Regions from separate parts of the Alkalibacter saccharofermentans DSM 14828 genome, predicted to be linked through region 2. Evidence: a T-box and tRNA genes for the amino acid it is inferred to sense, from the RefSeq annotation. Region 2 holds a T-box; the other holds one or more tRNA genes.
The links. The T-box of region 2 lies ahead of metG (methionine--tRNA ligase). A T-box ahead of a tRNA ligase gene usually reads a tRNA of that ligase, here a tRNA-Met.
Positions count from the first base shown of each region.

Region 1 (4,422 bases), on a different contig from region 2:
CTCTGGCACCTTGTAATTTCTATGGTTTTATGGAATAATGTAATTAATATTCTTTAAGGGAGAAAGCCAGTGAAAAAGAAGAGGAGAAAAAAACCCAACAGAGCCACTTGGTTGATTGTCTTATTGGTATGCGGGTATTTTCTTTATAATTTTGTATCCACCGAAATCCAGTTGATCCAACTGAGAAGTCAAAGGGATTATCTTCAGGAACAAATTTCAATAGAAAAAGATAAATCCGATCAACTCACCCAGGAGCTAGAGCAGATTCACTCCGATGAGTATATCGAGACATTGGCGAGGCGGTACTTCGGGCTCGTTTATCCCCGTGAGAAAATAATTATCGAAGTTGAACCTGATAGTAATAAAAACTAACAAATAAACAAGGAGGATTTTTTTGATGCCATTTGAGGTTGATCAAATTGTTGAAGGTGTTGTAAAAAGCATCACGAAATTTGGAGCATTTATTGATTTAGGGGGTAAGGTAGGACTCGTACACATATCCGAAGTAGCTGACGGTTATGTTAAAGAAGTTTCTGATCACTTGAATGTAAATGACACAGTAAAAGTAAAGGTTATTTCTGTAACTGAAGGTAAGGTAGGACTTTCCATCAGGCAAGCGCAGCCTAAAAAGGAAGAAGCACCAAGACCGCGACCCTATCCTAAGTCTTCTGGGTTTAAAAAAAGTGTACCTGTAAGCAGTGCGCCGGTAACGATTGAAGACAAGATAAACCAGTTTTTAAAAGACAGCGATGAAAGACAACAGGCTCTTAAAAAAAGTGCAAAAAAGGGTAAGAACAGGTGTTTTAACAGATAGCAATCATAAAATTTCGCATCCCGGAGGGGTGCTTTTTTTTAAATAATTTTTTTAAAAAGGGAGTTTTGAGCATTGAAAATAGCAGCTGTTGACATAGGAACCAATTCCATGAGGCTAATGGTGGCTGAAACGGAAGGTGAAAGGATCATAGAAAAGGAAAAGCACATTTTTTTTACTAGAATGGGGGAAGGTTTGGACAAGTCCAAAATCATTTCAAGAGAGGTCATGGAAAGAAACTTGAAAGGCTTGGAGGAGGTAAAGGCAATATGCGACCAAAATGGCGTGGAGGCCATTGTTGCCTATGGCACCAGCGCATTGAGAGATGCAGTTAACAAATCTGATTTTATCGCTGAGGCTTTTGACAGGACGGGAATCAAAGTGGAGACGATTTCTGGTGAAGACGAAGCATTGTACGGATATCTGGGAGTGGTCAGCTCTCTGGAGTCTCGAGATTTCCTTATAATTGATGTAGGAGGAGGAAGCACTGAGTTTATACAAATAAAAGAAGGAGAAAGAAAATGTTTGAAAAGCCTGGATATAGGAGCTGTTCGATTAAGCGAAAAGTTTCCATTAGGTGATCCCCCAGATATTGGCATGATAGTCCTACTTGAAGAACATCTAGATAATATTTTCGATAAAAAGTTTGAGGATGGGGTATCAGATAAGCTTTTAGTAGGTATTGGCGGAACGGCTACCACTCTTTCAGCAATAAAGCTAGGCCTTGAATCTTACGATCCGGACAAGATAGATGGAAGCAGGCTTTCCTATAATGAAATTGAAAAGATTTACCGCAGGCTTTCCCAAATGACTTTAAAGGAAAGGCTTGGTGTAAAGGGCCTTGAACCTAAGCGTGCAGATATTATTCTATCGGGGGCCGCTATAATTAAAAGGTTTATGGAACGTTATGAAATCAGTGAAATAGTAATCAGTGACAGCGACAATCTGGAAGGTTCAGTTTATCATAAAATAAAAAGAAATAAAATTAAGAAAAAGTATTGACTTAGCATTTTTTATATACTATAATGGTGCTTGTCTCTTAAGAGAGCCGGAGTGGCGGAACTGGCAGACGCACAGGACTTAAAATCCTGCGATCCCAAAAGATCGTATCGGTTCGATTCCGATCTCCGGCACCAAACGACGCGGGGTGGAGCAGCTGGCAGCTCGTCGGGCTCATAACCCGGAGGTCACAGGTTCGAATCCTGTCCCCGCAACCATTTAACATGGCGGCGTAGCTCAGTTGGCTAGAGCATACGGTTCATACCCGTAGTGTCAGCGGTTCAAATCCGTTCGCCGCTACCATATTTAATTAACCAGGCCCCTTGGTCAAGCGGTTAAGACACCGCCCTTTCACGGCGGTAACAGGGGTTCGAGTCCCCTAGGGGTCACCATTAAATTTAATAAACGGTTATTTGCGCAGACATAGGTCGTTCATTTAACTGGAGAAGTCGAAGGCTTTTGTCTTTGGCTTACACTTTGGTCGCATAGCTCAGCTGGGAGAGCACCTGCCTTACAAGCAGGGGGTCATAGGTTCGAGCCCTATTGCGACCACCATTTTTTTAAGTTCATGAGAATGGGCTTTTTTTTATGCTGATTATTATTTGGGTTTAAGAATCGGAGTCGCTGTTTTTACCTGTTGAATCCGAAAGAGAAAAAATGTAGAATACAATTATAAAAGTATAAAGTCGGTGGGTCAATGGAAAGAATGATTTTGAATTACATACGGCAAAATGAAATGATTTGCAGGGGAGATACTGTTGTTGCAGGCATTTCTGGGGGGGCGGATTCCATGGCCCTTTTACATATTCTAAAAGAATTTAGCAAAAGCAACTACATAAAAATAATCGCCGCCCACATAAACCACAATTTAAGGGGCGGAGAATCAGACTTGGACGAAATGCTCGTCAGGGATTACTGCGATAATAACGGAATACAGCTTAAGGTGTTAAGCGCAGACATCAAGGGGTTTTGTGCATTTAAAGGACTATCTCTCGAAGAGGGGGGTAGAATAGTGCGCTATAACTTCTTCAACTTAATCAAAAGGAGAAACGGTTCCGTAAAAGTAGCTACTGGACATCACAAGGACGATCAGGTGGAAACTGTTTTGATGAGGATAATAAGAGGTACGGGCATTAACGGACTCAAGGGGATAGACCCGGTAAGAGAGGATGGGGTAATACGACCTTTGCTGTTGGCACGTAAAAGTGATATTTTGAATTATTGCCACGAAAAGTCAATCCCATACCGTCATGATGCTTCCAATATGGAAACGGATTATCACCGAAACAGCATAAGGCATGAATTGATGCCGCTTTTAAAAAAGTATAACCCTATAATTGATGAGAGCATTGCGAACCTGTCGAAAATTGCAAGGGAGTACGAAGAGCATATAACTGCAGAGGTTGATGAGATTTGGCATAAGTATAAAGACAAGGCAAGCATAAGCTACAATGAATTATCAAGAGAAGCACCGCTGATGCAAAAAAAAGTTCTGTTAAGAAAATATAAAGAAATTTGCGATAACATTAAATTTCAACACGCACATCTTGAAAAGGCTGTGGAAAAGATTGGAGACAAAGAAGATACTACTTGGACAGTGTCATTGCCGAATGATTTTCTTTTGCGCAGATCCTACGACAAGATAACTGTAGAATCAAAAAAAACAAACCGGGCAACGCCCTATTTTGAATATAAGATTTATCCCGGAAAAAGCTACGTCCTTTCCAAGATAAAAATCGTGGTAGAAACGGCACTGAAAAAAAACGATAAAAAACAAAAAAAACCTGAAAAACAAGGGGAATTTCTCTTCGATTATGATAAAATTATTGCGATTGGAGAACATATCGTTTTAAGGCAGAGAAAGCCTGGAGACAGGATAAGACCTCTAGGGCATAAAAATAAAAGAAAAATTAAAGAGATATTAATTGATAATAAGATACCGTCCGATAATAGGGACAGCATACTTGTGTTTGAAGTCGGCAACGAGATTATCTGGCTGGCAGGCATAGCGGCAAGCGAGGAATTCAAAGTCACCGAAGATACTAAAAAAATAATGCGCTTAGCGTTTTATAAAATCCAGGAGGAAATAAATGCTTAACGATATTAAAGATGTGTTGATTGATGAAAAAACCCTGAAGAAAAGGGTCAGCGAACTTGGGAAGGAGCTGGCAGAGGAATACAAAGGCAAAAATCCTTTGGTAATCTGCGTGCTGAAAGGGTCTGTTTTATTTATGTCTGATCTGGTTCAAAGCATGGACATACCTCTGGAAATAGATTTTATGGCCATATCCAGCTACGGAACCGGAACCCGAAGCTCAGGTGAAGTGAGAATATTGAAGGATTTAGATAAAAGCGTCGAAGGCAGGGATTTGTTGATAATAGAAGATATCGTCGACAGTGGTCTGACGCTATCTTATCTGATCAAGATATTCAAAGATAGAAACACAAACTCTATTAAGGTATGCAGTCTATTGGACAAACCAGAGAGAAGAATCTCGGAGGTCGAAATAGATTTTGTGGGCTTTGCCGTGCCGGATGAATTCGTCGTGGGCTATGGACTTGATTTTGCCGAGAAGTACAGAAACCTCCCATTTATAGGGGTTTTAAAGGAA
Region 1 covers NZ_FQTU01000012.1:60,413-64,834, forward strand. The annotation lists gene BUB93_RS08645 (FtsB family cell division protein) at 70-372, shown strand; gene BUB93_RS08650 (S1 RNA-binding domain-containing protein) at 398-814, shown strand; gene BUB93_RS08655 (Ppx/GppA phosphatase family protein) at 887-1,813, shown strand; tRNA gene BUB93_RS08660 (tRNA-Leu) at 1,859-1,947, shown strand; tRNA gene BUB93_RS08665 (tRNA-Met) at 1,953-2,028, shown strand; tRNA gene BUB93_RS08670 (tRNA-Met) at 2,037-2,113, shown strand; tRNA gene BUB93_RS08675 (tRNA-Glu) at 2,128-2,202, shown strand; tRNA gene BUB93_RS08680 (tRNA-Val) at 2,290-2,365, shown strand; gene tilS (tRNA lysidine(34) synthetase TilS) at 2,508-3,908, shown strand; gene hpt (hypoxanthine phosphoribosyltransferase) at 3,901-4,422, shown strand, end outside.
Region 1: it has a tRNA-Met gene. The T-box ahead of metG (methionine--tRNA ligase) is inferred to sense a tRNA for this amino acid. The anticodon was not compared.

Region 2 (4,422 bases):
CGGTCTTGGTATGAGGACCTTCGAGTTAAGTACAAAGTCAAGTCCCATAAACTCTTTTTTGTTTATAATATAAGCTACGGGCTCTCCTGAAAACCTTCTTTCTATATCTTTTAAAAAATCCTTTTCGACATCATCGCTAACCTCTTCTTGCCAGTGCATAATTAGATAAGCTCTTTCTAAATTCAAGCGATTAGAAAGCAACACCTCCGCATCAAGCCTGGGATTGGAAATATCGTTTTTCTTTAAAGACTTGGTAGCCTCTATGAGCAAATTTTCTACGTTCATAATTACGTATAATCACCTCTAAATATATTTTTCATTCTAGTTTTTTATATCTGTCTTTGTTTTCATATGTCAAAAACCCCAACATCACTATACGATGTTGGGGTTAGTTTGATCTTTCCGTCAACCGAGTCAATTCGATTATTCCTGCTCTTCTTTGATACCGTATTTCTTATTGAATCTGTCTACTCTACCGCCTGTGTCTATAAGTTTTTGCTTACCTGTAAAGAATGGATGACACGCAGAGCAAATTTCCACTTTTAACTCTTCTTTTACAGAACCAGTTTCAAAAGTGTTTCCACACGCGCATTTAACGATTGATTTATTGTAATTAGGATGAATTCCTTCTTTCATCTCATTCACCTCTTTTCTAAACTCCTATTTATATGCATCTCATACATTATAGCAAGGTTTGTAGAAAATATCAAACTTTTTCGTAGCAAACCTTGCATTTTTTTATCGAACCTCCGTACCATCAGAGATGTCTCTGTCTACGGTGATGAGGTTCAAATCCTTTTTGTCTGCCGCTGCTAGTATCATCCCCTGAGATTCTATTCCGCGAATCTTGGTTTTTTTAAGATTGGTTATAACTACCACCCTTTTGCCTATCATATCTTCAGCAGAATAAAATTGTGCGATTCCTGAGACGATTTGTCTTCTCTCTTCTCCAATTTTCACCTGCAACACCAAGAGCCTGTCTGCATCCGGATGCTTATCACACTGAATGACTTCTGCGACTTTAAGCTTAACCTTGGCAAAGTCATCGATACTTATTGTGTCGTCTTCTTTCTTGCCTTTTTTCTGTTCGCTTTTTTTAATCTGGGACTTTGTTTCTTCCTTTTTTTCTTCAATTGCTTCTACCCTAGGGAAAAGGTTGTCTCCTTTTGACATTTTTTCCCCGAAGCCATATGCCCCATATTCACTAGCGCTTTCCCAAGTCAGTGCTTCTTCAGGGATATTGATTTGAGCCTGCATCTTTTTTGCTGTGGTAGGCATGAAAGGCTCAATCAGAACCGAAACTACTCTGAGAGTCTCAGCAAGATTAAACATTACCCCTGCCAGTCTTTCTTTCATTTCAGAATCTTTTCCCAAAATCCAAGGTGTAGTCTCATCTATGTACTTGTTAGCCCTGGAAACCAGTTTCCAAATAATCGCCAAAGCATTGCTAAGCTCCATTTTTTCCATATGGCTTGCTACATCTTTTGGAGTACGGCTGATCATTTCAAGCAAGCTTTGGTCTATGTCAGCAACCTGCTTCTCTGATGGTATTATCCCTCCAAAATACTTTTCAACCATTGCAACAGTCCTGCTCAACAGGTTCCCCAAGTCGTTTGCCAAATCCGAATTGATTCTTGATACCAACGCATCTTCATTGTAGACCCCGTCTGCTCCAAAGCTCATTTCTCTCAATACGAAATATCTTAGTGAATCTACTCCATATTTTTGAGACAGCTCCACCGGATCTATGACGTTTCCTTTTGACTTTGACATCTTCCCTCCCTTTAAGAGTATCCATCCGTGTCCAAAAACCTGCTTGGGAAGAGGTAGATCTAGTGCCATAAGCATTATTGGCCAGTAGATCGTATGGAATCGCAAGATGTCTTTTCCAATCAAATGAACGTCTGCCGGCCAGAATTTTTCCATGAGCTGAGGCCTGTCGTTTAAGTACCCCAGAGCAGTTATATAGTTGGACAGTGCATCTATCCAAACATATACCACATGTCCCGGGTCGAAATCTACAGGTACGCCCCAGTCAAAAGTCGTCCTGGACACGCAAAGATCCTGAAGCCCCGGCTTCAAGAAATTATTTATCATCTCATTTTTTCTGGATTCAGGTTGAATAAAGTGAGGGTTTTGTTCTATATGCTCTATCAATCTGTCCGCATATTTTGACATCTTGAAAAAATATGCTTCTTCTCTTTCTTGCTTGACTTCTCTTCCACAATCAGGACACTTCTCATCCTCTAACTGTGTTTCAGTCCAGAAAGCCTCACATGGGGTGCAGTACCAGCCTTCATAATGAGACTTGTATATATCCCCTTTATCGTATAGTTTTTTAAATATCTTTCTTACCGACTCTTCGTGATAAGGGTCGGTAGTCCTTATAAAGTGATCATAATCGATATCCATAAGCTCCCACAGTGATTTAATTCCTTTCACTATTTCGTCTACGTATTCTTTAGGGGTCACTCCTTCTTCCTTTGCCTTTTCCTCAATCTTTTGTCCATGTTCGTCCGTACCGGTTAGAAAGAACACATCATATCCTGTCTTTTTTTTGTACCTTGCCATAGCATCCGCGGCAACAGTTGTATATGTATGTCCAATATGAAGCTTGCCGCTTGGATAATAAATCGGTGTTGTAATATAATAACTTGGTTTCATCTTTATCCTCCTCGTTCATTTGTTCTTTCCCAACAAAAAAACTCCCATCCCAAAGGACGAAAGTCAACTTACGTGTTACCACCTTTTTTTATGCAGACTTATCAGACTGCACCTCATCGTGTATTTGCATACATCTCACTTTAACGCGTCACGCGTATCGAACTACTCAGATTTCATCCGATCGATTCAAAGACCATCTTCCACCTGTTTTCAAAATCGATTCTCACCATTCTCGACTCTCTGTATAATTCCACAAGGCGTACTCTTCTTATCATTATCTTTTCGTATTTTTTTGTTCATAATTAATTATACATAAGTCACGTTAAAATTCAATACTTTTCTATCAAATAGAATTATGCGTCTGATTCCTCTTTTTTATACGATAAAACATAGTTTTTATAGTTTTCCAATAAAATTACAAAAATATCTGAAATACTATTTACTTATTGTATTCCTTTACATATAATAGATACAGAGACTGTGACATATATCATCAGATTGATCAAATTCTCATTTGATAAAGTTTTCATGGTGCATTTTATTCCAAATCATTGTGGAATTAGAAATCATCTGATACAATGTCATTGAATAACAATTATATTTTTTTTTGAAAGGGAGAGATATTTTATGAAATCTACAGGTATTGTTCGTAAGGTAGACGAACTTGGAAGGATTGTAATTCCAATTGAATTAAGAAGAACTCTTGACATCAACATCAAGGATTCTTTGGAGATTTTTGTTGACGGTAATTATGTAGTGCTTAAAAAGTATGAGCCTGCATGCATTTTCTGCGGAAATGCAAAAGATGTCGTCAATTACAAAGGCAAAAACATTTGCCCTGATTGCATGACTGATATTAAGAAATAGCAAAATCAAAAGCATCCTGAACCTCAGGATGCTTTTTTACTTGAATATCTTCACGTCATAAAACGATCATAAACTTCTCTTTTGGGAATTCCTCTGTCTTTTGCAATAAGCTTGACCGCCTCTTTTTTTGAAATGCCTTCTTCAAGGTAATGCTCCATATGTTCTTCCAACGTCATGGTATCCCAAAATCCTTTTTCTTCTTGGCTGGATCCTTCTATCAGCAAAACGAATTCCCCTTTTGGCAGGTTTTCTTCATAGTGAATTATTGCCCGGGAAATACTCCCTTTCCAAATAGTCTCATGTAACTTGGTAAGTTCCTTGACCAAGGTTATTTCTCTGTCCCCAAGGCTATCTTCAAGTTCTTTTAGAGTTTTAATAAGTCTGTGTGGAGCTTCATATAAAATAACAGTAAGTTTTAACTTTCCTATTTCCTCTAGCGCCTTTTTCCTGCTTTTTTTATTTGAAGGCAGAAAACCACAAAAGGAAAACTTGTCGGTACTCATTCCGGAAACTACCAAAGCCCCTATCGCAGCACATGCCCCCGGAATCACCGTTATGTTTATGCCTTCTTCATGACATCTGCGAGCCATAATAGCTCCCGGATCTGAAATCCCCGGCGTCCCCGCATCCGAAACAATAGCTATAGTCTGACCCTCTTTGAGCATCTCCACAAGTTGGTTGCTCCTATCGATTTCATTGTGTTGATGATAGCTAATAAGTCTCGCGCCTATGTCATAATGATTAAGCAGCTTCTTTGTATGTCTCGTATCCTCCGCTGCTATCAAGTCTGCTTCCGCCAGAATACGGACAGCCCTAAATGACATATCCTCAAGGTTTCCAATAGGCGTTGCGACTAAGTAACATATCCCGTAAGCACTTTTCATCTTATCA
Region 2 covers NZ_FQTU01000002.1:20,858-25,279, forward strand. The annotation lists gene prmC (peptide chain release factor N(5)-glutamine methyltransferase) at 1-285, opposite strand, end outside; gene rpmE (50S ribosomal protein L31) at 424-636, opposite strand; gene metG (methionine--tRNA ligase) at 739-2,664, opposite strand; T-box leader at 2,714-2,948, opposite strand; gene BUB93_RS01865 (AbrB/MazE/SpoVT family DNA-binding domain-containing protein) at 3,292-3,531, shown strand; gene rsmI (16S rRNA (cytidine(1402)-2'-O)-methyltransferase) at 3,582-4,422, opposite strand, start outside; gene BUB93_RS01875 (adenylosuccinate synthase) at 4,420-4,422, opposite strand, start outside.